Regions from separate parts of the Pseudomonas sp. AS2.8 genome, predicted to be linked through region 4. Evidence: predicted binding sites of a transcription regulator. Region 4 holds the regulator's gene; each other region holds the start of a gene.
The links. The regulator FliA, encoded in region 4, starts transcription of late flagellar genes. The targets are predictions, from matches to a motif close to CTAAAGTTTNNNNNNNNNNNGCCGNTAA.
Positions count from the first base shown of each region.

Region 1: the regulator FliA is predicted to act here: its motif matches at 2,700-2,727, upstream of FHR73_RS12825 (methyl-accepting chemotaxis protein).
Region 2: the regulator FliA is predicted to act here: its motif matches at 4,362-4,389, upstream of FHR73_RS18285 (methyl-accepting chemotaxis protein).
Region 3: the regulator FliA is predicted to act here: its motif matches at 4,240-4,267, upstream of FHR73_RS16085 (methyl-accepting chemotaxis protein).

Region 1 is NZ_JACHVV010000003.1:89,951-97,032, forward strand. Features, by position in the region: partial or broken gene FHR73_RS22815 (methyl-accepting chemotaxis protein) at 1-681, shown strand, start outside; gene FHR73_RS22820 (methyl-accepting chemotaxis protein) at 826-1,539, shown strand; gene FHR73_RS12820 (nucleotidyltransferase family protein) at 2,031-2,597, opposite strand; gene FHR73_RS12825 (methyl-accepting chemotaxis protein) at 2,866-4,488, shown strand; gene FHR73_RS12830 (hypothetical protein) at 4,540-5,661, shown strand; gene FHR73_RS12835 (phosphate ABC transporter substrate-binding protein) at 5,673-6,074, shown strand; gene FHR73_RS12840 (FdhF/YdeP family oxidoreductase) at 6,132-7,082, opposite strand, start outside.
Region 2 is NZ_JACHVV010000004.1:340,913-347,994, forward strand. Features, by position in the region: gene crcB (fluoride efflux transporter CrcB) at 1-88, opposite strand, end outside; gene nhaA (Na+/H+ antiporter NhaA) at 101-1,270, opposite strand; gene FHR73_RS18280 (HPP family protein) at 1,526-2,689, shown strand; gene FHR73_RS18285 (methyl-accepting chemotaxis protein) at 2,693-4,318, opposite strand; gene FHR73_RS18290 (DUF4398 domain-containing protein) at 4,476-4,907, shown strand; partial or broken gene FHR73_RS18295 (DUF4398 domain-containing protein) at 4,937-5,320, shown strand; gene FHR73_RS18300 (NAD(P)-dependent alcohol dehydrogenase) at 5,426-6,433, shown strand; gene FHR73_RS18305 (response regulator) at 6,517-6,909, shown strand; gene FHR73_RS18310 (response regulator) at 6,906-7,082, opposite strand, start outside.
Region 3 is NZ_JACHVV010000003.1:785,938-793,019, forward strand. Features, by position in the region: gene FHR73_RS16065 (hybrid sensor histidine kinase/response regulator) at 1-1,035, shown strand, start outside; gene FHR73_RS16070 (response regulator transcription factor) at 1,028-1,669, opposite strand; gene FHR73_RS16075 (NorM family multidrug efflux MATE transporter) at 1,788-3,179, opposite strand; gene FHR73_RS16080 (LysR substrate-binding domain-containing protein) at 3,288-4,217, shown strand; gene FHR73_RS16085 (methyl-accepting chemotaxis protein) at 4,379-6,349, shown strand; gene FHR73_RS16090 (hypothetical protein) at 6,479-6,670, shown strand; gene FHR73_RS22865 (hypothetical protein) at 6,685-6,765, opposite strand; partial or broken gene FHR73_RS16100 (hypothetical protein) at 6,864-7,010, opposite strand; gene FHR73_RS16105 (accessory factor UbiK family protein) at 7,074-7,082, opposite strand, start outside.
Region 4 is NZ_JACHVV010000001.1:495,455-502,536, forward strand. Features, by position in the region: gene flhA (flagellar biosynthesis protein FlhA) at 1-1,044, shown strand, start outside; gene flhF (flagellar biosynthesis protein FlhF) at 1,055-2,386, shown strand; gene fleN (flagellar synthesis regulator FleN) at 2,479-3,309, shown strand; gene fliA (RNA polymerase sigma factor FliA) at 3,306-4,046, shown strand; gene FHR73_RS02295 (chemotaxis response regulator CheY) at 4,134-4,508, shown strand; gene FHR73_RS02300 (protein phosphatase CheZ) at 4,528-5,316, shown strand; gene FHR73_RS02305 (chemotaxis protein CheA) at 5,343-7,082, shown strand, end outside.

The DNA of each region.
Region 1 (7,082 bases), on a different contig from region 4:
CAGCAGACGCTGAAGGTGACCCAGGATCGCACCACCACGGTGCAAGGTATCCGTGATACCGGCGACACCATGGACAAGCGCCTGCAGGAGGCTTCCACCGCACTGGACAGCGAGATCAACGATGGCGGTCTACAGCTGCCGCCCCTGCTGGCGGCGCTGCAAAAGCTGCGAATCGATCTGCGCGTCTACGTGCTCAAGCCTGCCGGTCAGCAGCAGGAGGCCCTGCAGGCTTCCTTGAGCCGGGTTGGCAACGTGCTCAAGGCCCTGCCAGCCAGCAACACCTCGACCTCGAGCTTGCAGCAGTTGCCAGGGCTCTACGACGACTATCAGCGTCAGGTGCAAAAGCTGTTCAGTATCCAGAAGCAGTATGAAGACGCGGATCAGGGTCTCTATCAGCGCATCCAGGCGCTGCTCAAGACCGCCGATGAGATGAAGCAGGTGCAGAACCAGTTCCGCCTCGGCGACATTCGCGACGCCAAGCTCATGCTCCTGGGCGGCCTGCTGCTGGCGGTGCTGCTCAGTCTGATCGCGGCCTGGATCATCACCCGCTCCATCGTGGCTCCGCTGCGCCAGACCCTGGCGACCGTGGAGCAGCTTGCCGCCGGTGATCTGACTGTCCAGACCCTGACGGATCGCAAGGACGAGCTCGGCCAGTTGCAGGCGGCCATGCACCGCATGATCGTCAATCTGAGCGATCTGATCCGCGAACAGAAGGATGGCATCGTCCAGGTGGCCAGCGCCGCCGAAGAACTCTCCGCCATCACCGAGCAGACACGCGCTGGCGCCTCGGCGCAGAAGATGGAGACCGAGCAGATCGCCACCGCCATGCAGCAGATGAGCGCCACCATCAATGAGGTGGCGCGCAATGCCGAACAGGCGTCGACGACCGCCCGCGAGGCTACCCTCAAGACCCGCGAGGGCGACGAGATGGTCAATCAGGTCGCCACCCAGATCCAGACCCTGGCCCAGGAAGTGGACAGCACCCAGGCCACCATGGAGTTGCTCAGGCAGGATGCCGACCGCATCGGCGGCGTGCTGGACGTGATCAAGGCGGTCGCCGAGCAGACCAATCTGCTGGCGCTCAACGCCGCCATCGAGGCCGCTCGCGCCGGTGAGGCCGGACGCGGCTTCGCCGTGGTCGCCGACGAGGTGCGCGGCCTGGCGCAGCGTACGCGCTCCTCCACCGACGAGATCGCCAGCCTCATCACCCGGCTGCACGGCAGCACCGACAAGATGAGCGCCGCCCTGGACCGCAATATCCAGCTGACCGGTGACAGCGTCGACCTGACCCGCCAGGCGGGCGTGGTCCTGGGCAGCGTCAGCAGTGCGGTGAGCGAGATCGAGGCCATGAACGAGCAGATCGCCACCGCGGTCGAGCAGCAGAGCGCGGCCAGTGAAAACATCGGCCGCAGCGTGGCCAAGGTCCACGAAGTCGCCGACCAGACCGCCGCCGCCACCGAGAAAACCGCCGGCTCCAGCACCGAACTGGCCAACCTGAGCCTGCAGTTGCAAGAGCTGACGGCGCGCTTCAAGGTCTGAGGCCTGTCCGGCTCTCGCTCCGCCGACGACGACAGAAACTCCTGGCCTGCCCTCGTCGTGGACAGAAACCCCCGGGCGTCGATGCCCGGGGCGCTCATTCAGGCATGGCGTCACAGGATGCCTTCCCTCTGCACTTCGGCGAAACTTCGACCAGGCAAAAGCCTAGAGCGAAAGAAGTCCTGCTATCGGGTGGATAACCAACTGCGAAGTTATGGGAGTAATGAATACTTCATCCTGACCGAAGTTCATCAGCGTTTGGACGAAGAGAATCTTCAACAGTCATAACGTGAAACAAGAGCGCCACGCCCCGCCATCCTTTAATCGGTTTAACGATATCCCTTATCTTCAGCTGATCGCTCCATCTGACATTCAGGTGTTTGTCACCGAACCGCTCTATAGAGCCTGCACAGGACTCTCGACGTCACTACCGCGGCAAGGCATGGCGTATTGCCGAGCACCTGCAACGAACGCTTTCCCAGCGCCGCTGCTGCTCAACCCTGGTCATCGTTCCGGTGATCCGCCCGCACCTGCAATCGCGGCCAGCGCCTGAGCCAGCCCTTGGTCGCGAGCCGCTGGCGAAAGGCAGCGGGCCGGGGCCGCCAGGGATTAAGCGTGACATGCAGGGCAAAGAGCCCTTCCTGGGCGAAGGGACTGACCACTTCGAGTTCGCCTTCGGCGGTCAGGCGCGCGGCCAGGGCAGACTCTACCTCGACCCAAAAACGCATGGCATCCAGGCTATCGCCATAGGGCACATCGTCATTGCGCAGGTGCATGGCGGCTTGATTGCGTACCGACCAGGGCCAACCCGGCGCCCGCTCCAACAGCAGCGTTTCGATCTCCCTGTCCCGCTCGGGTCGGCAGTCGGTCGCGTCGAAATAGATGACATCCAGATCCGCCAGCGGCGTCGACTCGGCATGGCCATGCAGCCGATCCCAGACCAGATTGCGCACGAAGCCCGCAGCCAGCCAGGCGTCGGGCAGGTGCAGGTCGGCGAGGACGCGCAGCAGGCGCAGACGCTCGGCATCGGCCTTCAACCAGGACCGGATCTGGGAACACATGGGGGTCATGGCAGGACTGGTCAGTCTTGAAATCCCGAAGATGACCGCCTGCACCGCCTTTCGCAACGCCCATCGCCAATAATCGCAATAACTTTTAGCTCTCTTAAGTTTTACCAGCAGATGTCGAAAATGTGACGGCTTCGCTTATTTACGTTTGCGAGGCCAACAGGACGTGGTGACCGGTCAGGACATGACCACTGGCAGCCCCCGCTGAAAAGAGGGCGCCGCACCTCGCTGCTCGCTACTGCCCAAGCTTTCCGAGGTGTGGATGTTTCGTAACCTGTCGCTGACGCTCAAGCTGTCGCTGCTGCCCGCGGCCGCTCTGCTGGGCCTGCTGCTCTACGTGGCCTATACCTCCGCCCAGCTGGCCGGCAACGATCAACGCCTCGACCAGCTGGAAAACCACAGCTATCCGCTGCTGGAAAAGGCCGACGCCGTACTCTTCCAGTTCTCCCGCTTGCCCGGCCTGTTCAACAGCGCGGTGACCGCCAGTGAGCTGGAAACCCTGGGCGAGGCGCGCAAGGTGGTCGACGACATCGACAGCCGCCTGCAGGAAATGGCCGACCTCACCCGCCAGACCTCGGCGCGCAACGACGAGATCTCCGGCTGGCGCCAGGGCATCCATCGCTATGCGGACAACGCCCTGGGCGCCTCCGAGCAGCTGATCAAGGGCAGCGGATCCTTCGACTCCCTGCGGCCCAATCTGGACCGCATGGCCACGGATCTCGCCGCTGCCCAGCAACTGGGCACCACCCTGCGCAGCCATGCCTATACCGACTTCCAGCAGACCCTGGCCCAGGCCCGCGACCAGAATGCCGACACCACCCGGGTCGGCATCTGGCTGAGTCTGCTGCTGGTGGTGATCCTGGCCGGCGCCGCCGTGCTGACCATCCGCAGCGTGCTCGGCAGCGTGCGTGAGGTGATCACCTCGCTGCGCGCCATCGCCGAGGGCGACGGTGACCTCACCCGCCGCCTGCAGGTCGGCTCGCGGGACGAGATCGGCCAGATGACCGCGCTGTTCAACGTCTTTCTCGATCAGCTGCAGGGCACCATCAAGGCCATCGTCGATGCCGCCCATCCGCTGGGCCAGGTGTCCGGCGAGCTGTATAGACTCACCCAGACGGTAGAGAACAACGCCCGTTCCCAGCAGGGTCACACCGAGTCCATCGGCCGTGACATCCAGACCATGAACACCAACCTGCACGAGGTGGCCGATCGCTCGCGCGAGGCCGCCGACCAGGCCTCCGCCGCGGCCGAGCAGTCCGCCGCCGCCCGTACCAGCATCGGCCAGCTGTCGCGCAACATGGGCGAACTGGACGACAGCGTGCGCCAGTCGGCCGAGTCCATGCAGCAGCTGGAACAGGAAACCCGCCAGGTCGGGCTGGTGCTGGACGTGATCAAGTCCATTGCCGAGCAGACCAATCTGCTGGCGCTCAACGCCGCCATCGAGGCCGCGCGCGCCGGTGAACAGGGCCGCGGCTTTGCCGTGGTGGCCGACGAGGTGCGCAATCTGGCGCAGAAGACCGCGCGCTCCACCGCCGAGATCCAGCAGATCATCGAACGCCTGCAGGGCAACGCCCAGCGCGTGCTGCAGGCCATGCAGGGCAGCCATACCCAGGCGCAGGTCAGCGCCAGCAGCTCCCAGGCCGCCACCGCCATGCTCGAAGGCATCGCCCAGGCCGTGGCACGCATCAACGACTACAACGCTCAGATCGCCCTGCTCACCGGCGAGCAGCTGAGTCTTTCCGATTCGATCAGCAGCGACACCCGCCGCCTGCAGAGCGATACCCAGTCCAGCGCGGACAGCACCACCGCAACCGCCCGCATGGGCGAGCAGCTGGTGGTGGTCGACACCGATCTCCGGCAGGCGACCTCGCGCTTCCGCATCTAGCTATCCCTTTACCGCCTTTCCCTATACCGAGAAACCTCTAGGAGCATTTCCATGGCTTTTGCACGTCTGCTCGCCTTCGGCGCGGCCCTCACCTGCGCGGGATCCGCGCTCGCCCTCGATCAGGGTGACTATCGCTTCAACGGCTTCGGCACCGCCGGCATCACCCACCTGGGCGGCGAAGACGACGGCCGCAGCTTCGGCATCAATGGCCAGACCAACGACCACTGGCGCGGCGATCAGCTGAGCAAGCTGGGCGGCCAGTTCCAGTACGGCCTGACCGACAAGCTGGATGCCACCGTGCAGGTCACCGCCAAGGCCGAGCAGGACCAGTGGAAGGCCAACCTGGAATGGGCCTACCTGGCCTTCCACGCCACCGACAACCTGACCTTCCGCGCCGGCCGCCTGCGCACGCCGGTGTTCATGTATTCCGAGACCCTGGACGTGGGTATCACCTACCCCTGGCTGCGCCTGCCCGACGAGGTCTACAGCCAGGTGCAGGTCTCCAACTACGAAGGCGCCGATGCCCTCTGGAGTCTGCCGGTCGCCTTCGGCACCCTGAACTTCCAGGTGAGCGGAGGCCAGGCGGTCAATCGCAACTACTTCGTCAACGACGACCTCTACGACATCGACTACAAGCGCATCGCTGCCGCCAACGTCAGCCTGGCGACCAACGAGTACGGCACCGTGCGCCTGGCCTACACCGAGTCCAGCATCGACCTGCACTATCCGCTGCTGACCTTGGACGATCAGAAGGGCAAGTTCACCTCGCTCGGCTACCAGTACGACAACGGCACCTGGCTGACCAGCAACGAATGGACCCGCCGCGTCATCGAGGGTGACAACCAGGGCAGCAGCAACGCCTTCTACCTGATGGCCGGGCGCCGCTTCGGTGACTTCCTGGCCCACGTGACCTATGCCCAGCTAGACGAGGAACGCGCCGGTCGCCAGAGCTCCTGGACCTACGGCCTGAACTACAACATCACCCCCAGCCTGGTGCTCAAGAGCGAATACAAGCGCGTCGACACCACCGGCGGCTACAGCGGCACCTTCGTCAAGACCGACAACGAGAGCATCGCCAATGCCGTCTACGACCGCAGCGGTGGTCGCTTCGGCGCGCCGGCGCGCAACTTCGACGGCGACATCATCAGCGTCGGCCTCGACTTCATCTTCTAAGGAATCCGCCCATGAGTTCTCTCCGCCTGCTCACCGGCGCCGCCCTGCTGTTCAGCGCCAGCCTGGTCCACGCCGAAGTCGCCGTGATCGTCAATCCGGCCGCTGCCAAGACACCCGGCCAGGATGAAGTGGCCAACATCTTCCTCGGCAAGGACAAGTCGCTAAAGGGCGTCGACCAGAAGGACTGGTCGGCCACCAAGGAGACCTTCTATGCCAAGGTCGCCAACAAGAACGAAGCCCAACTGAAGTCCTACTGGTCGGGCCTGGTGTTCACCGGCAAGGGCCAACCGCTGCCCAGCGTGGCCGGCGACGCCGCCGTGGTCGCCCAGGTGGCCGGCGAAGCCGACGCCATCGGCTACGTGGACAAGGCCGCGGTCACCGACAAGGTGAAGGTCCTCTTCACCCTGCAGTGATGGCCGCACCATGAAAAAAGCCGTCTCGCGACGGCTTTTTTCATTTCTACACCGGCCTCAGGCCACCGAGGCGATGCGGTTGCCGGCGCTGGCTTTCTCGACCTTGATGGCGACGAACTTGGAGGTGGGCGTGAAGCTGCCCTCGCCGTAGCTCTCCAGGGGCACCAGCGGATTGGTCTCCGGATAGTAGCCGGCGGCCTGGCCGACCGGGATGTCGAATGGCAAGGCGGTGAAGCCGCGGACTCGGCGCTCGATACCGTCGTCCCACAGGGCGACCAGATCCACCTTCTCGCCGGCGGCCACGCCCAGGCGATCCAGATCGGCCTGGTTGACGAAGACCACGTCGCGCTGGCCCTTCACGCCGCGATAGCGGTCGTCGAGGCTGTAGATGGTGGTGTTGTACTGGTCGTGGGATCTCATCGTCTGCAGGATCAGGTCGGGCTTGATGCCCTGGCGGCGGACCGCGTCCGGCAGCAGGTCATGCAGCAGGGCATTGGCGGCGAAGTTGGCCTTGCCGGTGGGGGTGTTCCACTCCCGGCGCCCGGCCTTGTTGCCCAGGTAGAAGCCACCGGGTGCGGCCAGCCGGGCATTGAAGTCCTGGAAGCCGGGGATGACGTCGGCAATCAGATCGCGGATGCGGTCGTAGTCCTCGATCAGCCAGTCCCAGTCCACCGGGTGGTTGCCCAGGGTGGCCTTGGCCAGCCCGGCGACGATAGCCGGCTCGGACTTCATCTGCGACGACAGCGGCCGCAGGATGCCGGCCGAGGCGTGCACCATGCTGAAGCTGTCTTCCACGGTGATGGCCTGCTTGCCGCCCTTCTGTACGTCCGTCTCGGTGCGACCCAGGCACGGCAGGATCAGCGCCTGCTGGCCGGTCACCAGATGGCTGCGGTTGAGCTTGGTGGCGATGTGCACGGTCAGCCGGCACTTGCGCAGCGCCTTGTGGGTGCGCGGGGTATCCGGGGTGGCCTGGGCGAAGTTGCCGCCCAGGGCGATGAAGACCTTGGC
Region 2 (7,082 bases), on a different contig from region 4:
ACAGCGCATTGAGCCGCAGACCGACCCACCAGCGACAGGCGCTGCCCAGGGCACCGCCAAACATCACCGCGAACAGGGCATAGGGCATCTCAGACTCCTCTCAACGACGCCGGGCGGCCAGGAGCAAGACGGCAATGCCGGCGAGGGCGGACAACAGCGACCCCAGCAGCACGCCGATCTTAACCTCATCGACCAGGAAGGGCGCCCCCGGAAAGGCCAGGGCGCCAATGAACAGACTCATGGTAAAGCCAATGCCACAGAGCAGCGCCACGCCATAGAGCTGCAGCCAGCTGGCGCCTTCCGGCAGCCGCGCCAGGCCGCTGCGGATGGCCAGCACCGCCATGAGGGAAATCCCGATCTGCTTGCCAAGGAACAGCCCCAGAGTCACGCCCAAGGGCACCGGATCCAGCAAATTGGCGGGCGACATCCCGGCCAGGGAGACCCCGGCATTGGCGAAGCCGAACAGGGGCACGATCAGGAAGGCCACCCAGGGATGCAGCGCGGACTCCAGCCGGAGCAGCGGCGAGGCGTCGTCGGCCTCGGTGTCGCCCAGGGGAATGAACAGCGCCAGGATCACCCCGGCCAGGGTCGCGTGGATGCCCGAGCGCAGCATGCAGAACCACAGCAGCGCGCCCACCAGCAGATAGGGCAGCAGCGCGGTGACCTTGAGGCGATTGAGCACGAACAACACGGCCACCAGACCGGCCGCGGCCAGCAGCATGCTGCTGGAGAGGTCGCTGGTGTAGAACAGCGCGATGATCACCACGGCGCCGAGGTCATCGAGGATCGCCAGGGCTGAGAGAAACACCTTGAGCGACGCCGGCACCCGCGAGCCCAGCAGCGACAGCACGCCCAGGGCGAAGGCGATGTCGGTGGCGGCGGGAATTGCCCAGCCCGAGAGGGTCTGGGGATTGTGGCGATTGACCAGGGCATAGAGCAGCGCCGGTACCAGCATGCCACCGAGCGCAGCGAGGCCCGGCAGGGCGCGATCGCCCCAGCTGGCGAGTTGGCCGACCGCCATCTCGCGTTTGATTTCCAGTCCCACCAGCAGGAAGAAGATGGCCATCAGGCCGTCGTTGATCCAGTGGCCGAGGGACAGCCCTCCGATGTACCAGTGCAGACTGGCGAAGTAGCCGTCGGCCAGCGGCGAGTTGGCGACGATCAGGGCGATGGCCGCGGCCACCATCAACACGATGCCGCCGGCCGCTTCGGCCGCGCAGAAGCGATTGAGAAAGGCCAGGGCCTTGGCGGGAGAAAGGGGGGCGTTCATGGGCAGCCGTACTCCGCGCGGCGGCCCGACCTGCGCTCGATTCAACCTGTCCTACCGCGAGGTTGCGGCGACACCCAGCCGATAATCCTACTATGGCAACCCGGTGGTCGCAGCAGAAAATCTCCCCAGGGCGCGGCCGCTCTGCGTCGCCGCCTGGCCTCTTGCGGTGGCGGCCGGCGGTCTTCGCCGGTATTGCCAGGGCTCGGTACAGGGTGGACCATCAGCGCCCTCGTTCTGCCCAGCAGCTGCTTGCCCATGTCCCAGGAACCCCTTACGCCGTCCTCTTCCCTCTTCGCCCGTCTGGTCCAGGGCCTGCGCGCCTTCTGGCCAGCGCCCTTGCCCATCGACGGTCGCGAACGCCTGCGCGCCAGCCTGGGCGCCGGTCTCGGCATCCTGCTAGCCGCGCTGCTCGCTGCCTGGTGGCTGGAGGGCCAGCCGGTGCATCAGCACGGCGCCCTGGCGCTGGCGCTGGTAGCGCCGCTGGGCGCCAGCGCCGTATTGGTGTTCGCCCTGCCCTCCAGTCCGCTGGCGCAGCCCTGGTCGGTGGTGGGCGGCAACACCCTGTCGGCGCTGATCGGCATCGCCTGCGCCCTGTGGATTCCCGAAGCCAACCTAGCCGCCGCGCTGGCGGTCGCCCTGGCCATCGCCGCCATGTTCACCCTGCGCTGCCTGCATCCGCCGGGTGGCGCCTCGGCGCTGCTGATGGTTCTCATCGGCGCCCAGGACTTCAGCTATGCCTGGAGTCCGGTGGCGCTGGATTCGCTGCTGCTGGTGAGCGCCGGCCTGCTCTACAACAACCTGACCCGCCGCCCCTGGCCCCATGTGCCACGCCCGGCCGAGCCGAGCGGCGAGACGCGCCTGCAGCGCGCCGACCTCGACGCCGTGCTGGCGCGCTACAACCAGGTGCTGGACATCAGCCGCGACGACCTCGCCGAATTGCTCGAACAGGTGGAGGCGCGCGCCTACCAGCGCAAGATGGGCGAGCTGCGCTGCGCCGACGTCATGAGCCACGAACCGGTGACCGCCCGTGCCGAGATGCCGCTGCAGGAAGCCTGGGCGCTGATGCGCGCCCGCCGCATCAAGGCGCTGCCGGTGGTGGATCGCCAGGGCCATCTGCTGGGCATCGTCACCGTCGCCGACTTCATGCGGCAGATCGACCTGGACGTCCACGAGGGCCTCGGCTGGCGCCTGAGATCGCTGGTCCGCCCGCGCACCCGCCAGGAGGAAAACAGCGTCGGCCGAATCATGACCCGCACCGTGCGGGTGGCCAGCGCCGATCGCCTGCTGATCGACCTGGTGCCGGTGTTTTCCGAGAACGGCCACCGCCACATCCCCATCATCGACGGCTCGCGCCGCCTGGTGGGCATCATCACCCAGTCGGATCTGATCCGGGCGCTGTACCAGGCGGTGCGGGCCTAGGGCTCATACCTGGAAGCGATTCACCAGCCCCTGCAGGTCCACCGCCAGCCGTGACAGCTCCTGGCTGGCGGCGTTGGTCTGGCGGGCACCGTCGGCGGACTGGATGGCGAGATCGCGAATGTTGACCAGGTTGCGGTCCACTTCCCGGGCCACCTGCGCCTGCTCTTCGGCCGCACTGGCGATCACCAGGTTGCGCTCGTACATCTCGCCGATGCGGCTGTTGATCTCGTCCAGCGCCACCCCCGCCGTTTCCGCCAGGGCACGCGTGGCCTGGGCCCGCTGGCTGCTGCTGTGCATCGACCCCAGGGCCTGACTGGCACCGCTGCGCATGCCGGAAACCATCTGTTCGATTTCCAGGGTGGACTGCTGGGTACGGCTGGCCAACGCGCGCACCTCGTCGGCGACCACGGCGAAACCGCGACCGGCCTCGCCGGCCCGAGCCGCCTCGATGGCCGCATTGAGTGCCAGCAGATTGGTCTGTTCGGCGATGGCGCGAATGACGTCGAGCACCTTGCCGATGTCCTGGGACTGCTCAGCGAGCCGCTGGACCAGCGTCCCGGTGGCCGAGACCTCGTCAGACAAGGCGGCGATGGCGCCCAGGGTGTCGGCGACCCGGGTCTGGCCCTGCTGTGCGGCCTGGCTGGAGGCCCGCGAGGCTTCGGAGGTGGAGACGGCGTTGCGCGCCACCTCGTCCACCGCGGTGCTCATCTCGGTAACGGCCGTGGCGGCCTGTTCAAGCTCATCGTTCTGCTGCTGCAGGCCTTGGCCAGCGGCCTCGGTGACCGCATTGAGTTCTTCGGCGGCGGTCGCCAGTTGGGTGGAGGAGCCGGCGATACGCGAGAGGGTCTCGCGCAGTTGCGCCTGCATCTGCTGCAGGGCGCGCTGCAATTCGCTCACCTCGTCACGGCCTTGCACGGCCAGGGTCTGCGTCAGGTCGCCTTGGGCGACGCGGCGGGCGGCCAGCAGTGCCTCGCGCAGCGGCCCGACGATGCTGCGGGTCAGCAGCCAGGCCATGAGCACCGTGGCCAAGGCGGCCAGGGTGATCACCGCGATGACGATCAGCCGTGAGGCGTCGTAGCGGTCCGCCGAGATCTTGCCGTCGCGCTCGATGCCCTCGGCATAGAAGTCGCCCAACTCACCCAGTTGCTTGCCGGTGCCGTCCACCACCGGTTTCATGTCCACCAGCGTCAGCTTGTTGAGTGCGGCGGTATCGCCACGGCGGGCCAGGGCGAAGGACTCGGTCATACCCTGCTGATAGGTGGCGAAATCGCGCTTGAAGAGGTCCCAGCGCTGATGTTCCTCGGGAGTATCGACAAAGACCTCATAGGTCCTGATGCCGTCCATGAGGACCTTGTTACGCGCCTCGTACTGGCCGACATAGGTATCGATGTTGCGTGGGTCCGGATCCAGCGCCAGGCGCAGGGAAATGGTACGGATGCGCAGCATGTTCTCGCGAATGGCGTCTACCGCGCGGATGCTGGGCACCCAGTCACGCTCCGTCACCACCTGACGTTCGCGGATACCCGCCATCTGCGCCAGGGAAAACAGCCCGAGAAAAGCCACCATCAGGGCGATCAGCCCAAAGCCCAGGGCGGCGCGGGGCGCGATGTTGCAGTTGCGTAACAGCATGGAAGTCTCCGTGGCCTCTGGCCCTGTTGTTGTCAGACAACAGATATCGGCCGTCACCCGCTGGCCTTGAGCACAACGGCCGCAGCGAACCTCGCCGCGTTTTCGCCGTCTCAAAGGCACTGTCGCCCATTCCGGGCGACCTGCCAGGAATGTTCGGATGAAAACCGGTCCCTCTCGCGCCTCCTCGTTCTCCGCGCCTCGTGCGCTGCTCGCCAGCCTGGTCCTGGGCGGCGGTCTGCTGCTCGCGGGCTGCGCCGGCAACCCGCCGACCGCGCAGATGGCCGTGACCCAGTCGGCCGTCAACGAAGCCGTGAGCGGCGGCGGCAACCAGTTCGCCCCCATCGAGACCAAGTCGGCCCAGGACAAGTGGACCCAGGCCCAGGCGGCCCTGTCCAACGAGAAGTACGACGAAGCCAAGCAACTGGCCGAGCAGGCCGAGTGGGATGCCCGCCTGGCGACCCGCAAGACCCAGGCCGCCAAGGCCCAGGCGGCGCTGCAGGATGCTCAGAACAGCATCCAGCAGATCCGTGAGGAAGGTCAGATCAACCTCCAGCTGCAACAGAATCTACAGAAAAAGGTGCAGCAGTAAGGCTGCCCGCTCTCTTGAAGGACGAAACCATGCGTAAACGTTTTCTGCTCCCGCTGATGTCGGCGCTGACCCTGACCCTGGCCGCCTGCGCCACCCCGCCCAACCCCAATCTGGAAAAGGCGCGCAACGACTACGCCGCCCTCGAATCCCAGCCCCAGGCCACCCAGCTGGCGGCACTGGAAACCAAGGATGCCGGCACCTGGCTGGCCAAGACCGACAAGGCCTACAAGGACGGTGAGAACGAGCGCACCGTCGATCAGCTGGCCTACCTGACCCAGCAACGCATCCAGACCGCCATGCAGACCATCAAGCTGCGCATGGCCGAAGCCGAGCTGAAGAAGGTCGACGCCGAACGCGGCGAAGCCCGCCTGAACACCCGCACCCAGCAGCTGCAGCAACTGCAGAAGGCGATCAAGTAAGGTCCAGGGCGCAGGTCCCTCTCGGGAATCCTGCGCCCCCTGCCGTGGTCCTCTACTGACCCGCGAGCGTCCTGCTCGCCACAGTCCGGAGGATCTCTCATGCACGCCATACGCCTACGCAAACCCGGTGGTCTGGACCAGCTGGAAGCCTGTGAACTGCCTGATCCCGGGCAGCCGGGGGCTGGCGACATCCGGGTGCGGATCAAGGCCAGCTCGCTGAATTTCCATGACCTGGGCGTGGTGCTGGGCAAGATGCCGACCGCTGATGGGCGCATTCCCATGTCCGATGGTGCCGGGGTGATCGAGGCCGTGGGCGCGGGGGTCAGCGAATTCGCCGTGGGCGATCATGTGGTCTCGACCTTCTTTCCCCACTGGCTGGACGGCGAGCCGACCATCGACGATTTCTCCACCACCCCGGGCGATGGCGTCGACGGCTTCGCCTGCGAGGTGGTGGTGCGTCCGGCCACGGCCTTCACCCGCGCGCCCAAGGGCTACAGCCATGCCGAGGCGGCGACCCTGACCACCGCCGGACTCACCGCCTGGCGCGCGCTGGTGGTGGACGGCGGCCTCAAGGCCGGTGACAGCGTGCTGGTCATGGGTACCGGCGGCGTCTCGATCTTCGCCCTGCAGATGGCCAAGGCCATGGGTGCCACGGTGATCGCCACCTCCTCGTCGGACGAGAAGCTGCAGCGCGCCTATGCCCTGGGCGCCGATCACCTGATCAATTACCGTGACGAGCCGGAATGGGGCGCCAAGGTGCAGGCCATCACCGGCGGTCGTGGCGTCGACATCGTGGTGGAAGTGGGCGGCCCGGCGACCCTGGCGCAGTCGATCCAGGCCGCGCGTATCCATGGTCACCTGGCGTTGATCGGGGTGCTCACCGGCGTCGAGGGGCAGGTCCCCACGGCCAACCTGATGCGTCGCCACCAGCGGCTGCAGGGGCTGATCGTCGGCAGCCGCCGCCAGCAGCAGGAAATGATCCAGGCGCTGGAAGGCAACGGGATTAAGCCGGTGATCGACCGCAGTTATCCGCTGGACGAGATCGCCGCGGCCTTCGCCTTCCAGAAGGACGGCAGCCACTTCGGCAAGATCGTCCTAGAGTTCTGACAATGGTCAGACGAAAGCCGGACTGACGCCGGCAAGGCTCTGCTAGACTTCCGGAATCGTCTCATCGCGTTCCGGAAGTCTCGATGACCTCGCCCGACCCCCTCCCCTATCTTGTCGTCATCGAAGACAACAGCCTGCTCGCCGAGCTGCTGAGTAATCACCTCGAAGACCGCCTGAGCTGGACCTGCCTGCAGTTCGACAATGCCGACGACGCCCTGGTGCATCTGCTCCAGCAGCAGCAGGCCCCGGGGCTGGTGATCACCGATCACCTGATGCCTGGCCAGCTGCGCGGTGGTGAACTGGCGGAGATGCTGCTCCAGCGCTGGCCCGCGCTGCCCATGGTCATCACCTCGGGCTATGGCTACGAGATCACCACAGCGCTGCCGGACCAGGTGATCTTCCTGCAGAAGCCCTGGACGCTGGACGAGGTGGATTCAGCGGTGCGCCTGGCGCGGGCGCGGCAGGCGGCGGATTAGATACCCAGCTGGCCACAGGCCCTAAGCAACTGGTCGATGGTCCAGGGCTTGGGCAGGAACAGCGCCTTGTCCTCACGCTCCGCGTATTGCTGGCCGGTATAGCCGGACGATACGAGGATAGGCAGCTGTGGAAAGCGCTGGCGTACCTGTTTCGCCAGGGCGAGGCCGTCCAG
Region 3 (7,082 bases), on a different contig from region 4:
CGCCAGCCGATCCACTCCATCGGCCTGTTCACCGCCTGCCTGCGCGACGGCCAGCTGAGCGCCGATCAGGGGCGGCTGGTCGACAACATCGACCGCTCGCTGCTCGGCGTCGAGCAGCTGTTCCGCTCGCTGCTGGATATCTACACCCTCGATCAGAAGCAGGTCAGTCCGCGGCGCACGGTGGTCGATCTGGATACCCTGTTTGGCGACTTGGTGCGGCAGAACGCTGAGGCGGCGCGCTGGGCCGGGGTGGAAATCCGCTGGCGTGCCTGCGGATTGCAGGTCTACAGCGATCCGGCGCTGCTGCTCACCTCGCTGCAGAATCTGCTGTCCAACGCCCTCAAGTACGCGCCTGGCAAGCCCCTGCTGTTGGCGGTGCGCCGCCGCCAGGGCCAGCTCGCCCTGGTGGTCTACGACCAGGGACCGGGCATTGCCGCCGAGCACCTGCCGCACCTGTGCGAGGAGTTTTACCGGGTGCGGGAGACGCGCGATCGCGACATCGAGGGCGTCGGCCTGGGGCTGTCCATCGTGCAGCGCATCGCCACCCTGCTTGAGTTGCGGCTGACCCTCAGCTCGCGCCCCGGTCGCGGTACCGCGGTCACGCTCCAGGGCCTGCCGCTGGCCACCCTGCCGCTGGAGGCGCGGCCCCGGCCGGTGAGCGGCCCCCAGCACCTGCTCGCCGGCTGGCGGATCCTGCTCATCGAAGACGATGCCAATGTGCTGCTGGCCACCGCGACCCTGCTGCGCAGCTGGGGCTGCGAGGTCACCACCGCCACCAGCATCCCCTCCGGCGCCGTGAGCTGCGACCTGGTGATCACCGATTTCGATCTGGATCGCAGCGCCTCGGGCGCCGACTGCATCGCCTATCTCAATCGGCTGCAGGGCCGGCGCATCCCGGCCATCGTGGTGACCGGGCATGACATCCCCCAGGTGCAGCAGGCGCTGGGCGACGCCGAGATCCCGGTGCTGGCCAAGCCGGTGCGACCGGCGGAATTGCGCGCCCTGCTGCTGGCCTTTCGCGTCGCGGCTAGCTGAGCGAGCGTTGGGCGCCGAGGCCGGCCTTGGCGCCAAAGGCGGCCGCCGCCGCGCGGCTGCTGACGCCCAGGGTGCGCAGCAGTGCGGAGACATGGATACGCACGGTAAAGGGCGAGATGGCCAGGATCCGGGCGATCTCCTTGTTGCTCAGGCCCTGGGTGATCAGGCCGAGCACCTCCAGCTGCCGCGGCGTCAGCGCCTGCAGCCGGTTGTCGGGCGTCAGGCTGACCGGGGCCAGGGTGGGCATGGCATAGCGCACCACCGGTTGCCCGGCGAGGCAGTCGGCGATCGCCTCGGCCATGGCCGCCGGCGGCAGCGCCTTGCCGATGAAGCCATCCACGCCCGCCGCCAGGATATGCTCGATCACCGTGGCGTCTTCCAGCATCGAGACCACGATCAGGGTGCTGCGCTTGAATTCCTGGCGCAGGGCGCGCAGCGAAAAGCTCAGGTCCTGGCCGGGATAGAGCAGGTCCAGCAGCAGCCCGCTGGGCGGTTCGCCCTGGCGCGCCAGTTCCAGGACCTGTTGCAGGCTGTCGGCCTGCTCCACCTGCGCCTGTGGCTGCAGCTGGCGCAGGATGCGCACCAGGCCTTCACGAAACAGCGGATGGTCGTCGGCGACGATGAAACGTTGCATCTTTGGCTATCCTAGGGCCCTGGACACCGGTCGCAACGCCGGGGTGGCCCAAAACTTCTAGTCTAGCGCAGGCCCCAAGGGTGGACCACTTGGTGAAACGCTTGGGCCACCGCGGCGCTCAGCCGTTTTGCGCCATGCCGTGCGGCGCGGCCAGTGGCTCTGCGAAGCCCGCACCCAGCTGCCGCCGCATCAGCCACTCGAAGGCACCGGTCAGCAGCAGCGCCGCACAGGCCAGTCCAAATGCCAGGCCCCACCAGACGCCATGGGGGCCGAAACCCAACCGGACGCCCAGCAGCCAGGCGCCACTGGCGCCGATCAGGCAGTAGCAGAGCAATCCGCCGTAGAAACCCAGGCGCGCCTGGCGGATGCCGCGCAGTGCCCCCTGGGCAATGCTCTGGGTGCCATCGAAGATGACGAACACCGCAGCGATCAGCACCAGCTGCCGCGCCAGCTCGCTGACCGGGCTGTGGCCGTCCGGCAGAAACAACCCTACCAGCCAGCCGGGAAAGCTCCAGAACAGCAGGGCGATGCCCAGCATCACCAGCGCGCCGCCGCCGATGGCCAGCCGCCCCACCAGCAAGGCCTCGCGCGGCCGCCCGGCACCCTGGTGCTGGCCGATACGGATGCTGGTGGCGTATGAGAGGCCGGCTGGCAACATGAACACCAGGTACACCAGCTGGTTGGCGATCTGATGGGCCGCCAGCGCCGTGGCGCCCAGGGCACCCATGCACAGCGCCGCCGAGAGGAACAGGCAGGCTTCTACCGCATAGGTGCCACTGATCGCCAGGCCCTGGCCGAGAGTGTCGGCGAGGGCGCGGCGATCCGGACGGCGTAGATAGCGACGCAGGGGATAGGCGGCATAGGCCGGATGGCGGGCGATATACAGCGCCAGGCCCAGGGCCGCGCCATTCATCACCACCGCGGTCACCGCGCCGATGCCTGGCAGCCCGGGTTGCGGCAGGCCACCCCAGCCGTGCAGCAGCGCCAGGTTGAACAGGGCATTGAGCAGCGCCGCGCCGAGTACGATGGTCAGCACCGGTCCGGGTCTTTCCAGGGCGCTGGTGAAGCCCCGCAGGGTCATGAACAGCAGATGGCCGGGCAGGGCGAAGGCCAGGCAGCGCAGGAAGACGCCGGCCGCCTGACGACTCTCTTCCGGCTGGCCGGCCAGGGCCAGCAGCGGTTCGATGTGCCACAGCAGGGTGCCGGCCAGCAGCGCCAGCACCCCGGCAATCCAGATCCCGGCAGCGGTGACCGCCGCTACCCCGTCGGTATCCCCCGCACCCCGGCGCAGCGCCGCCAGATTGGCCACCGCAGTGATCACGCCGACGCAGATCACCGAGACGAAGGAGTAGACCGCCGCTCCAAGGCCGCCACCGGCCAGAGCTGCCGGACCCAGGCGACCCATCATCAGGGTGTCGGTGAAGACCATGGCCACATAGGCCAGCTGCGCGCCGATCAGGGGCAGGGCGAGACGCAACAGCGCGAGTAATTCGTGACGCGGCAGAGACATGGGTGGATCTCGCTGAGCAGGTGGCCGACGTTTGATAAGAACTCATTGTTGGATGCGGGCGCGCCGCCCACAATCGGAAAATAGCCATGCCATCCATGAGTCCGAGTCATGCCCGAGCACCCCTCGCGTCTGCCGCCGCTGTACGCCCTGCGCGCCTTCGAGGCCGCCGCTCGGCATGGCTCCTTCACCCGCGCGGCCCAGGAGTTGTCCCTGACGCAGAGTGCGGTCAGTCGCCATGTGCGGACGCTGGAAGAGACCTTTGGCTGCCGCCTGTTCGAGCGCGCCGGGCGTCAGCTGGCGCTGACCGAGCCCGGCAAGCTGCTCTCGCCGGGCCTGAGCGAGGGCTTCGAGGCCCTGGCGCGGGCCTGTGGCAATCTCGCCGTGGCCGAGGGCACCGTGAGACTCAAGGCGCCCACCACCCTGTCGCTGCGCTGGTTACTGGCACGTCTGGCGCGCTTTCGCCAGCTCAGCCCGCAATTGGACGTCCAGCTCACCAGCGTCTGGATGGCCAGTGACCGGGTCGACTTCGTCCATGAGCCCTTCGATTGTGCCGTGTTGCTCGGCGATGGCCGCTTCCCGGCGGACTGGGAGGTAGTGCCGCTGTTCGAGGAGTGGCTGGTGCCGGTCTGCTCGCCGGCCGCCGCGTGCGAGGGCGTCTGGGACCTGGCGCGGCTGCAGGGGGAAGAACTGCTGCATCCCACCTTCGACCGCCGCGACTGGCGCCGCTGGCTGCAGGCCATGCGCCTGACCCAGGCAGTGCCCCTGAGTGGCGGCCAGGTGTTCGACACCCTGGAGCTGGGCATGGCCGCCGCCGCGCGTGGCTACGGGGTTTCCATTGGCGATCTGGTGATGCTCGCCGAAGACGTGGCGGCCGGGCTCATCGCCTTGCCCTGGCCCGAGGCGGTGGCCAGCGGCGATGCCTATTACCTGGTCTGGCCGCGCAATCGCCGGGGGCAGGCGCGCCTTCGCCAGCTGGCTGACTTCCTGCAGCGGGAAGTAGCGTCCCAGAGCCTTCCGGAGGTCGTTCGCCATAAATAAGGCGCCAGACTGCTGTCATTCGCTTTAGTTCATCGTACCTCTGCCGATAAAATAACCGTTAACCGCTAAGAAGACCGCCCTAGAGCGGTCGGTCCCCTGATATAGCCCTTGCCCTCAAATTCGTACTGCCCTACAGGGATGTAGGCGCTTTGGAGCCCCCTATGGTCATTTCCCCGCGTCGTAGTATCGCCCGACAACTTGCCTTGGCCCTCAGTCTGGTACTGATTGTGGTGATCGCCGGCAGCTGTTTGTTCGCCCTGCATGCCTTGAGCGTGTCCATCGAAGGCACCCAGCGCAAGCACCTGGGCAGCGAGGCCCGGCTGCTCTCCGATCAACAGCAGACCTTTCTCAGCACCCTGAAGATCAGCACCCAGCGGCTGGCCAACCTGTTCGAGCGCCGCTTCGATGCCGGCTTGAGCCTGGCCGGCGAGCGACTGCCCCTGGGCAGCGCTACGGCCCCCGCCCTGCTGTTCGCCGGTCAGGCCCTGAACAGCGACTTCAGCCAGGTCGACGACTTCACCCGGCTGACCGGTGGTGTCGCCACCATCTTCGTGCGTGATGGCGACGACTTCACCCGTATCACCACCTCGTTGAAGAAGCAGGACGGCAGCCGCGCCATCGGTACCCAGCTCGATCGCAAGCACCCGGCCTATGCCGGTCTGCTGCAGGGGCAGAACTACGTCGGGCGCGCCCAGCTGTTCGGGCGCTCCTACATGACCCAGTACACCCCGGTCCGCGACAGCGCCGGCAAGGTCATCGCCGTGCTCTTCGTCGGCTTCGACTACACCGACGCCCAGGCCCAGCAACTGGCCCAGCTGACCCAGCTGCGCATCGGCGAGACCGGCTCCCTGGCCCTGCTCGACGAGCAGGGCAACTGGCTGGTGCCGCCGGCCAATGCCAAGCAGACCAACGAGCTCCTCGCCGCCCTCAAAAACGATCCCAAGCAGCACGAACACAGCTGGCAGGACGGCAACGAGGACTTCCTCAGCGTCAGCGCGCCGGTCGCCGGCGAAGGCTGGACCGTGGTCGCCACCCTGCCCAAGGCCGAACTGGACGCGCCGGTGCACGCCGTGGGCCTGCGCCTGGCCATCGGCAGCCTGATCGCCTTGGTGCTGGCGGTACTCGCCTCGGTCGTCCTGCTGCGCCACAAGCTGAAGCCACTGGGCCAGCTGGTGGAGCGGGCCCAGGCCTTGGGTCGCGGTCAGCTTAGCGTGCGGGTCGAGGCGCGCAGCCACGACGAAATCGGCGAACTCGCTCAGAGCTTCAACCAGATGGCCGATGCCCTGGCCTCCACCGTCGAGCAGGTCCGTGGCTCCTCCCGCGAGGTCACCGATCGGTCCCAGCAACTGAGCCAGCTTTCCGACCAGACCCTGAGACGCTCCGCCGAGCAGTCCAGCCAGATCGACAGCATGGCCAGCGCCGTGGAGGAATTCAGCGCCACCGCCCAGAACATCGCCGACGGCATGCAGCGCACCGAACGTCTGGTGCAAGAAAACGCCCAGCAGACCCGCACCGGGACCCAGGCCATGCAGGGCGCCTCGGGCGCCTTGGAGCAGATCGCCGACTCCCTGGCCAGCACCGCCGAACTCATCAAGGGCCTGGACAGCCGCTCCCAGCAGATTGGCGGCATCATCGGCGTCATCAGCGGGATCGCCGAGCAGACCAACCTACTGGCGCTCAACGCCGCCATCGAAGCGGCGCGGGCCGGTGAGCAGGGCCGCGGCTTCGCCGTGGTCGCCGACGAGGTCCGGCAGCTGGCCGGTCGCACCAGCGAAGCCACCCGCGAGATCTCGCAGATGATCGGCGCGGTGCAGGGCGAGACCCAGCGCGCCATGGGCGCCATCGACGAAGGCAATCGCCTGATGGAACAGGGGCTGGCGCGCAACGCCGACGTGGCCCAGGCGCTGCGCAGCATCGACCAGCAGGTCGCCGAGGCGGTGGAGCAATTCTCCGGCATCGCCCAGGCCACCGCCGAGCAGAGCACCACCGCCACCGCCCTGAGCCGCAACATCCAGGCGATCGCCGTGGATAACGCCGCCCAACGCGATGCCGCCGAGGTGCTGGCCGGTACCGCTGGCGAGCTGCGTCATTTGGCGGAAGACCTGAGCGCCGAGGTGGGTCGGTTCAACTGACCGGACCTTTTCCGGCAGCAGTGAAAGGGAGGCTCAGGCCTCCCTTTTTCATTCCCGCGCCGCTTGGGCCTTGCCTGGCTGCAATACTCTGACTACTGTATGCAAATACAGTATAAGAGGAGGGGTGTCATGGGCGTATCCAACGAGGCGGTGCAAGCCGTCGAGCGCATGCTGACCACGCTGCGGGCAGAGCGGGACGACTATCGCGAGCTGGCCCATCAGTGGCGGGCCATGTGCTTCGAGCTGGCCCAGGAAAACCAGGCGCTGCGCGATCGCCTGCAGGAGCCGCCGCGACGCTACGGCCCGCCTGCCGGCGCCTAGTGACTCGCCCGATACTACAGCGCTTCCGCCAGCTGCGGCCGCTGGATCTCGGCCTGGCCGGCGAGATCGGCCAGGGTGTGGGCCACCTTGACCACCCGGTGCAGGGCACCCAGGGACAGATTTAGGCGTTCGCCGGCGTCCTCTAATCAGCGCTGATCGGCCTCGCTAAGGGCACAGACCTGGTGCAGTTGATCACGCGATCCTTGGCTTCGCGGACGGCGGTTTCCGGCAGGCCGCCCAAGGTGAGGGCGGGCAGGCCATTGGCCAGATGCGTCTCAACGATCACTGGCGGCGCTTCCACGCCTACCTGGGCCCAGGTATGAACGAGGGCAAGCGACATGATCTGTCCTTGATCGTAATTCGCCAGACTCAGGGCTGCACCATCCTGGCGCGCCCTTGGGGGTCAGTCGGC
Region 4 (7,082 bases):
TGGGACGACGTCACCCCGGTGGACATGGTCGGTCTAGAAGTCGGCTACCGGCTGATCCCCATGGTCGATCGCAACCAGGGTGGCCAGCTGCTGGCGCGGATCAAGGGCGTGCGCAAGAAGCTGTCCCAGGACCTCGGCTTCCTCATGCCGTCGGTGCACATCCGCGACAACCTGGACCTGCTGCCCAATGCCTATCGTCTGACGCTTATGGGCGTCAGCGTGGCCGAAGCCGAGATCTACCCCGATCGCGAGCTGGCCATCAACCCCGGTCAGGTCTATGGCTCCCTCAACGGCGTCGCCGCCAAGGATCCGGCATTCGGTCTGGAGGCCGTCTGGATCGACGTCACCCAGCGCGACCAGGCCCAATCCCTCGGCTACACCGTGGTCGATGCCAGCACCGTGGTCGCCACCCACCTCAACCAGGTGCTCTTCAAGCACGCCCACGAGCTGATCGGTCACGAAGAAGTCCAGCAATTGCTGCAGGTGCTGGCCAAGAGTTCGCCCAAGCTGGCCGAGGAGCTGGTGCCCGGCATCGTCTCCCTTTCGACCCTGCTCAAGATCCTCCAGCAGCTGCTGCAGGAGCAGGTCCCGGTCCGCGACATCCGTACCATCGCGGAAGCCATCGCCAACGTCGGTCCGCGGAGTCAAGATCCCGCCGCCATCGCCGGTGCCGTGCGGGTTGCCTTGTCCCGCGCAATCGTCCAGAACATCGTGGGAATGGAGCCTGAGCTGCCTGTTATCACCCTTGAGCCAAGGTTGGAACAGATGTTGCTAAGTAGTATGCAGAAGGCCGGTCAAGGCGCCGAGGACGGCATGTTCCTCGAGCCTGGCATGGCTGAAAAACTGCAGCGTTCCCTCATCGAGGCAGCGCAGCGTCAGGAAATGATGGGTAAGCCAGTGGTGCTGCTGGTAGCCGGTGCGATCCGCGGGATGATGTCCCGCTTCGCGCGGATGGCGGCACCGAATATGAGTGTACTGGCGTACCAGGAAATTCCGGACAACAAGCAGGTCACCATCGTCGCTACCGTTGGCCAGAATGGCTGAGGTCTAGATCATGCAAGTCAAACGTTTCTTCGCCGCCGATATGCGTCAAGCCATGAAGCTGGTACGCGACGAGCTGGGCCCGGATGCCGCCATCCTCAGCAACCGCCGGGTCGCCGGCGGTGTCGAGCTGACCGCGGCGCTGGACTACCAGGCTCCGGCACCGGCCGCGCCCAACGCGGAGCTGCAGGCGGAGTTGCGCAAGACCCATGCGAAGATCGCCCAGGCCCATGCCGACCTCAGCATCCGCGCCCCGGGCGTGCCCTCGGCCGCGCCGAAGGACAAGCAGCTGCTCGGCGCCATCAGCGCCGCCGACAGCCGTCGCGAGCCGGTGATCGCCCCGCCGCGTGCCTCCCAGCCGGCCGCCGCCGCTGCCCCCGCCGCCAGCACCGCGCCGGAAGACCGTCGCGCCCTGGAAGCCATGCGCAGCGAACTCAGCGGTCTGCGTGAATTGCTGGAAGTCCAGCTCGGCTCCATGGCCTGGACCCAGGTGCAGTCCACCCGTCCGCAGCAGGCCGGCCTCTGGCGTCGCCTGCAGCGCATGGGCCTTCCGGCCGATCTGGCCCGCCACCTGCTCGACAGCGTCGCCAAGATCCAGGACCCGCGGCATGCCTGGCGCATGCTGCTGGCCAACTTCGCCCAGCTGGCCAAGACCACCGACGCCAAGATCCTGGAGGAGGGCGGTGTCGTCGCCTTCGTCGGTCCGGCCGGCATGGGCAAGACCACTACCCTGGCCAAGCTCGCCGCCAGCTACGTGCTCAAGTACGGTCCCCAGAGTCTGGCGCTGGTCAGCATGGACAGCTTCCGCATCGGTGCCCAGGAGCAGATCAAGACCCTCGGCCGCATCCTCGACGTGCCGGTGACCCTGGTCGACCCGGGCCAGTCCCTGGCCCAGGCGCTGGCACCCCTGGCGCGCAAGCGCCTGGTGCTGATCGACACCGCGGGCATGCCCGCCAATGATCCGGCGCTCAAGGTGCAGCTCGAAGCCCTGGCCAACCGCCAGCTGAAGATTCGCAATTATCTGGTATTGGGTGTCACCAGCCAAAGCCAGGTGCTCAAGGCGGCCTACCACAGCTATCGGCGCTGCGGCCTGAGCGGCTGCGTGCTGACCAAGCTGGACGAAGCCGCAAGTCTCGGCGAAGCCCTGGGTCTGGCCATCAGCCAGCGCCTGCCGGTGGCCTACATCTGCGACGGCCCCCGTATCCCGGACGACCTGCACCCGGCCCGCAGCCACCAGCTGGTGAGCCGTGCGGTGAGCCTGCAGGCCCCCGAGGAGCCGAGCGAAGAAACCATGGCCGGCATGCTTGCCGGCCTGTATCAGAGCAATGCCCGCCGCGCCGGTTAGCGCAGACGAACGGTAGTGGTGCATCGCATGCCTGGGCACGCCAAATGCACTTGGTCTAAAGTGTGACGGATTTCAATCAAAGGTATCAGGCAATGGGTAGCATGCATCCCGTCCAAGTCATAGCGGTCACGGGCGGTAAAGGCGGTGTCGGCAAGACCAACGTGTCGGTCAACCTGGCCTTGGCCCTGGCCGATATCGGGCGGCGCGTCATGCTGCTCGACGCCGATCTGGGCCTCGCCAACATCGACGTTCTGCTCGGCCTGTCGCCCAAGCGCACCCTGGCCGACGTCATCTCCGGCGAGTGCGAACTGCGCGACGTGCTGCTGCACGGCCCGGGCGGCATCCGCATCGTCCCGGCGGCCTCGGGCACCCAGGCGATGGTCAATCTGACACCGGCCCAGCACGCCGGTCTGATCCAGGCCTTCAGCGACATCAGCGAAAACCTCGACGTGCTCATCGTCGATACCGCTGCCGGCATCGGCGACCAGGTGGTCAGCTTCGTTCGCGCCGCCCAGGAAGTCCTGGTGGTGGTGTGCGACGAGCCCACCTCCATCACCGATGCCTACGCCCTGATCAAGCTGCTCAATCGCGACCATGGCGTCACCCGCTTCCGGGTTCTGGCGAACATGGCGCTGACACCCCAGGAAGGTCGCAATCTCTTTGCTAAGCTGACCAAGGTGACCGACAGATTCCTGGATGTCGCCCTGCAGTATGTGGGCGCCATTCCGTTCGACGAGGCGGTGCGCAAAGCCGTACAGAAACAGCGCCCCGTGTTCGAAGCCTTTCCGCGTGCCAAGGCCTCGCTGGCCTTCCGTGCGGTAGCTCAGAGAGTCGATGGCTGGCCGTTGCCCGCCAATCCGCGCGGCCATCTCGAATTCTTTGTCGAGCGCCTTGTGCAACCAGCCATCGGTACCCACGCATGACAGCATCCAGCGGGCTTCGCATGTACAGCAAAACCTCGGAACGTACCCAGCAGGAGCAACTCATCAACCGCTACGCGCCGTTGGTGAAACGCATCGCCTACCACCTCCTGGCGCGTCTGCCGGCCAGCGTGCAGGTCGAGGACCTGATGCAGGCCGGCATGATCGGCCTGCTGGAGGCCTCGCGCAAATATGACGCCGGCAAGGGCGCCAGCTTCGAGACCTACGCCGGAATCCGCATCCGCGGCGCCATGCTCGACGAGGTCCGCAAGGGCGACTGGGCGCCGCGCTCGGTACACCGCAACACGCGCATGGTCACCGACGCCATTCGCGCGGTGGAAGCGCGTACGGGTCGCGACGCTAAAGATTCCGAAGTCGCGGCCGAACTTAAATTGAGTCTGGATGAGTACTACGGCATCCTTGGCGACACCATGGGGAGTCGCCTGTTCAGTTTCGACGACCTCATGGAGGGTGGTGAGCATGGGCTCGAGGAGAGCGGTTCGCATGAACTCGAACCCGGTCGCGGTCTGGAAGACGAGCGCTTCCGCAAGGCCCTGGCCGACGCCATCGCCAATCTTCCGGAGCGTGAACGTCTGGTGCTCTCGCTGTATTACGACGAGGAACTCAACCTCAAGGAAATCGGCGAGGTGTTGGGCGTGAGCGAGTCACGCGTCTGCCAACTTCACAGTCAATGCGCGGCACGCCTGCGGGCGCGGCTGGCGGAATGGCGTTCGCGTTAACCGGCTGGTACTCAGGCTACTACGATTGCTTAGGCGCGCCTCGCGGCGTGTGTGCGGATTAGGACGGAGGTCGACTTGGACAAGAACATGAAAATCCTCATCGTGGACGATTTTTCCACGATGAGACGCATCATCAAGAATTTGCTGCGCGATCTGGGATTCACCAATACCGCCGAAGCAGACGACGGCAACACCGCCCTGCCGATGTTGCAGAGCGGCAACTTCGATTTTCTCGTCACCGACTGGAACATGCCCGGCATGACCGGCATTGACCTGCTGCGCCAGGTGCGCGCCGACGCACGCCTGAAGACCCTGCCGGTGCTGATGGTGACCGCCGAGGCCAAGCGTGAGCAGATCATCGAAGCCGCTCAGGCCGGCGTGAACGGCTATGTGGTCAAGCCTTTCACCGCCCAGGTGCTGAAAGAAAAGATCGACAAGATCTTCGAGCGGGTGAACGGCTGAAGAAAGCCGCGGGGACGTTATGGATCAGCTTGGCACCAACAGCTTCAGCGACTTCGAGTCGAATCTAAAACAGCACGCCCAGGAGCTGGTGAAATGCCTAGAAAGTGGCGACTTCACCCAGGCGGTGCATGTCATCAATGAACTCAACCAGTTGCGTGACCGGGGTCTCTACCAGGAAGTCGGCAAGCTGACCCGCGAGTTGCACAACGCCATCGTCAACTTCGAGATCGATCCGCGCGGCATGGCCGGCGAAGAGGTCTCCCAGATCAGCGATGCCACCGATCGTCTCTCCTACGTGGTGAAGATGACCGAGAACGCCGCCAACCGGACCATGGATCTGGTGGAGGAGAGCGCCCCGCTGGTAGGCAACTTCGGTGACGAAGCCCGTGCCGTGCATGCCGACTGGAAGAAGTTCATGCGCCGGGAGATGGGCGCGGACGAATTCCGCGAGCTGGCCAAGCGCGTCGATGCCTTCCTCAGCCACAGCGAGAGCAGCGCCGAACAACTGTCGGCCAAGCTCAACGACATCCTCCTGGCGCAGGACTACCAGGACCTTACCGGTCAGGTGATCAAGCGCGTGGTCAATCTCGTCGGGCAGATCGAGAAAGACCTCGTCAAGCTGGTGATGATGGCCAGCCAGGTCGATCGCTATACCGGCTTCAGCCACGATCACAGCGCGCTGATCGAACAGAATCGAAAAGAAAAGACGATGAAGGGTGAAGGTCCGCAGATTCATGCCGATAAGCGTGAAGACGTCGTGGCCGCTCAGGTCGACGTCGACGATCTTCTATCCAGTCTGGGCTTCTGACCCAGACCCTCTTGGGGAGTGCAGGAATGAGCTTCGACGCCGATGAAGAGATCCTCCAGGATTTCCTGGTAGAGGCCGGCGAGATTCTCGAACAGTTGTCGGAACAATTGGTCGAGCTGGAAAGCCGTCCGGATGACATGGATCTGCTGAACGCCATTTTTCGTGGCTTCCATACCGTAAAGGGCGGTGCCGGTTTCCTGCAGCTCCATACCCTGGTCGAGTGCTGTCATATCGCGGAAAACGTTTTCGACATCCTGCGCAAGGGCGAACGCCGCGTGGATGCCGAACTGATGGATGTGGTGCTACAGGCACTGGATTCCGTCAACGAGATGTTTGGTCAGGTCCGGGAACGCGAAGAGCCGACCCCGGCCTCGCCCGAGTTGCTGGCGGCACTGGCTCGCCTGGCCGACCCGGCCGGGAGCGAACCGGCGCCGGTAGCGGCCGCGCCCGTGGCTGCCACGCCGGTGGCCGCGGCGCCAGCGCCCGTCGCTGCTGCAGCAGCTGCCGAGCCGGAATTGAGCGATGCCGATTTCCAGAATCTGCTCGATGCCCTGGGCAGCGAGCCGAGCGCGGCAGCGGCAGCGCCTGCGGCCGCCGGTGGTGACGACATCACCGACGACGAATTCGAAGCTCTGCTCGATCAGTTGCACGGCAAGGGCAAGTTCCATGACGCGCCGGCCGCTGCGCCGGTTGCCGCCGCAGCGCCCACTGCCGTTGCAGCGAGCGGTGATGACATCACCGACGACGAATTCGAGGCCCTGCTGGACGAATTGCACGGCAAGGGCAAGTTCGTCGCGAACGAAGCCGCGGCACCGGTCACGGCAGCCCCTGCTGTAGCGGCCCCGGCAGCAGCGGCGAGCGGTGACGAGATCACCGACGACGAATTCGAATCCCTGCTCGACGAATTGCACGGCAAGGGCCGATTCAGTGGTCCCGCGGCAGCTGCCGATGCTGTAGCCGCACCGGCTGCTGCGCCGGCACCGGTCGCCGCGCCTCAGCCCGCGCCTGCACCCGCGCCGAAACCGGCTCCGGTTGCCGAGGTCGCAGTGCCCAAGCCGGCAGCTGCCGCGCCCGCCGAACGTCCCACCAGTGAGGCGGAAACCACCGTGCGGGTCGATACCGCCCGGCTGGACGAGATCATGAACATGGTCGGCGAGCTGGTACTGGTGCGTAACCGCCTGGTGCGCCTGGGCCTGAACAGCGGCGACGAGGCCATGGCAAAGGCCGTGTCCAATCTCGACGTGGTCACCGCCGATCTGCAGACCTCGGTCATGAAGACGCGGATGCAGCCGATCAAGAAGGTCTTCGGCCGCTTCCCGCGCCTGGTCCGCGATCTGGCGCGCAGCCTGAAGAAAGAGATCAACCTGGAGCTGGTGGGCGAAGAAACCGACCTTGACAAGAACCTGGTCGAGGCCCTGGCCGATCCGCTGGTGCACCTGGTGCGCAACGCGGTTGACCACGGCATCGAGGGGCCAGCCGAGCGTGAAGAGAACGGCAAGTCCCGCGCGGGGCGTGTAGTGCTCTCCGCCGAGCAGGAAGGCGACCATATCCTCCTGTCGATCTCCGATGACGGCAAGGGCATGGACGCGGATCTGCTGCGCAACAAGGCCGTGGAGAAAGGCCTGCTCGACCGCGACGCGGCCGATCGCCTTACCGAGACCGAGTGCTTCAACCTGATCTTCGCCCCGGGCTTCTCCACCAAGGCCGAGATCTCCGACATCTCCGGTCGTGGCGTGGGCATGGACGTGGTCAAGACCAAGATCAGC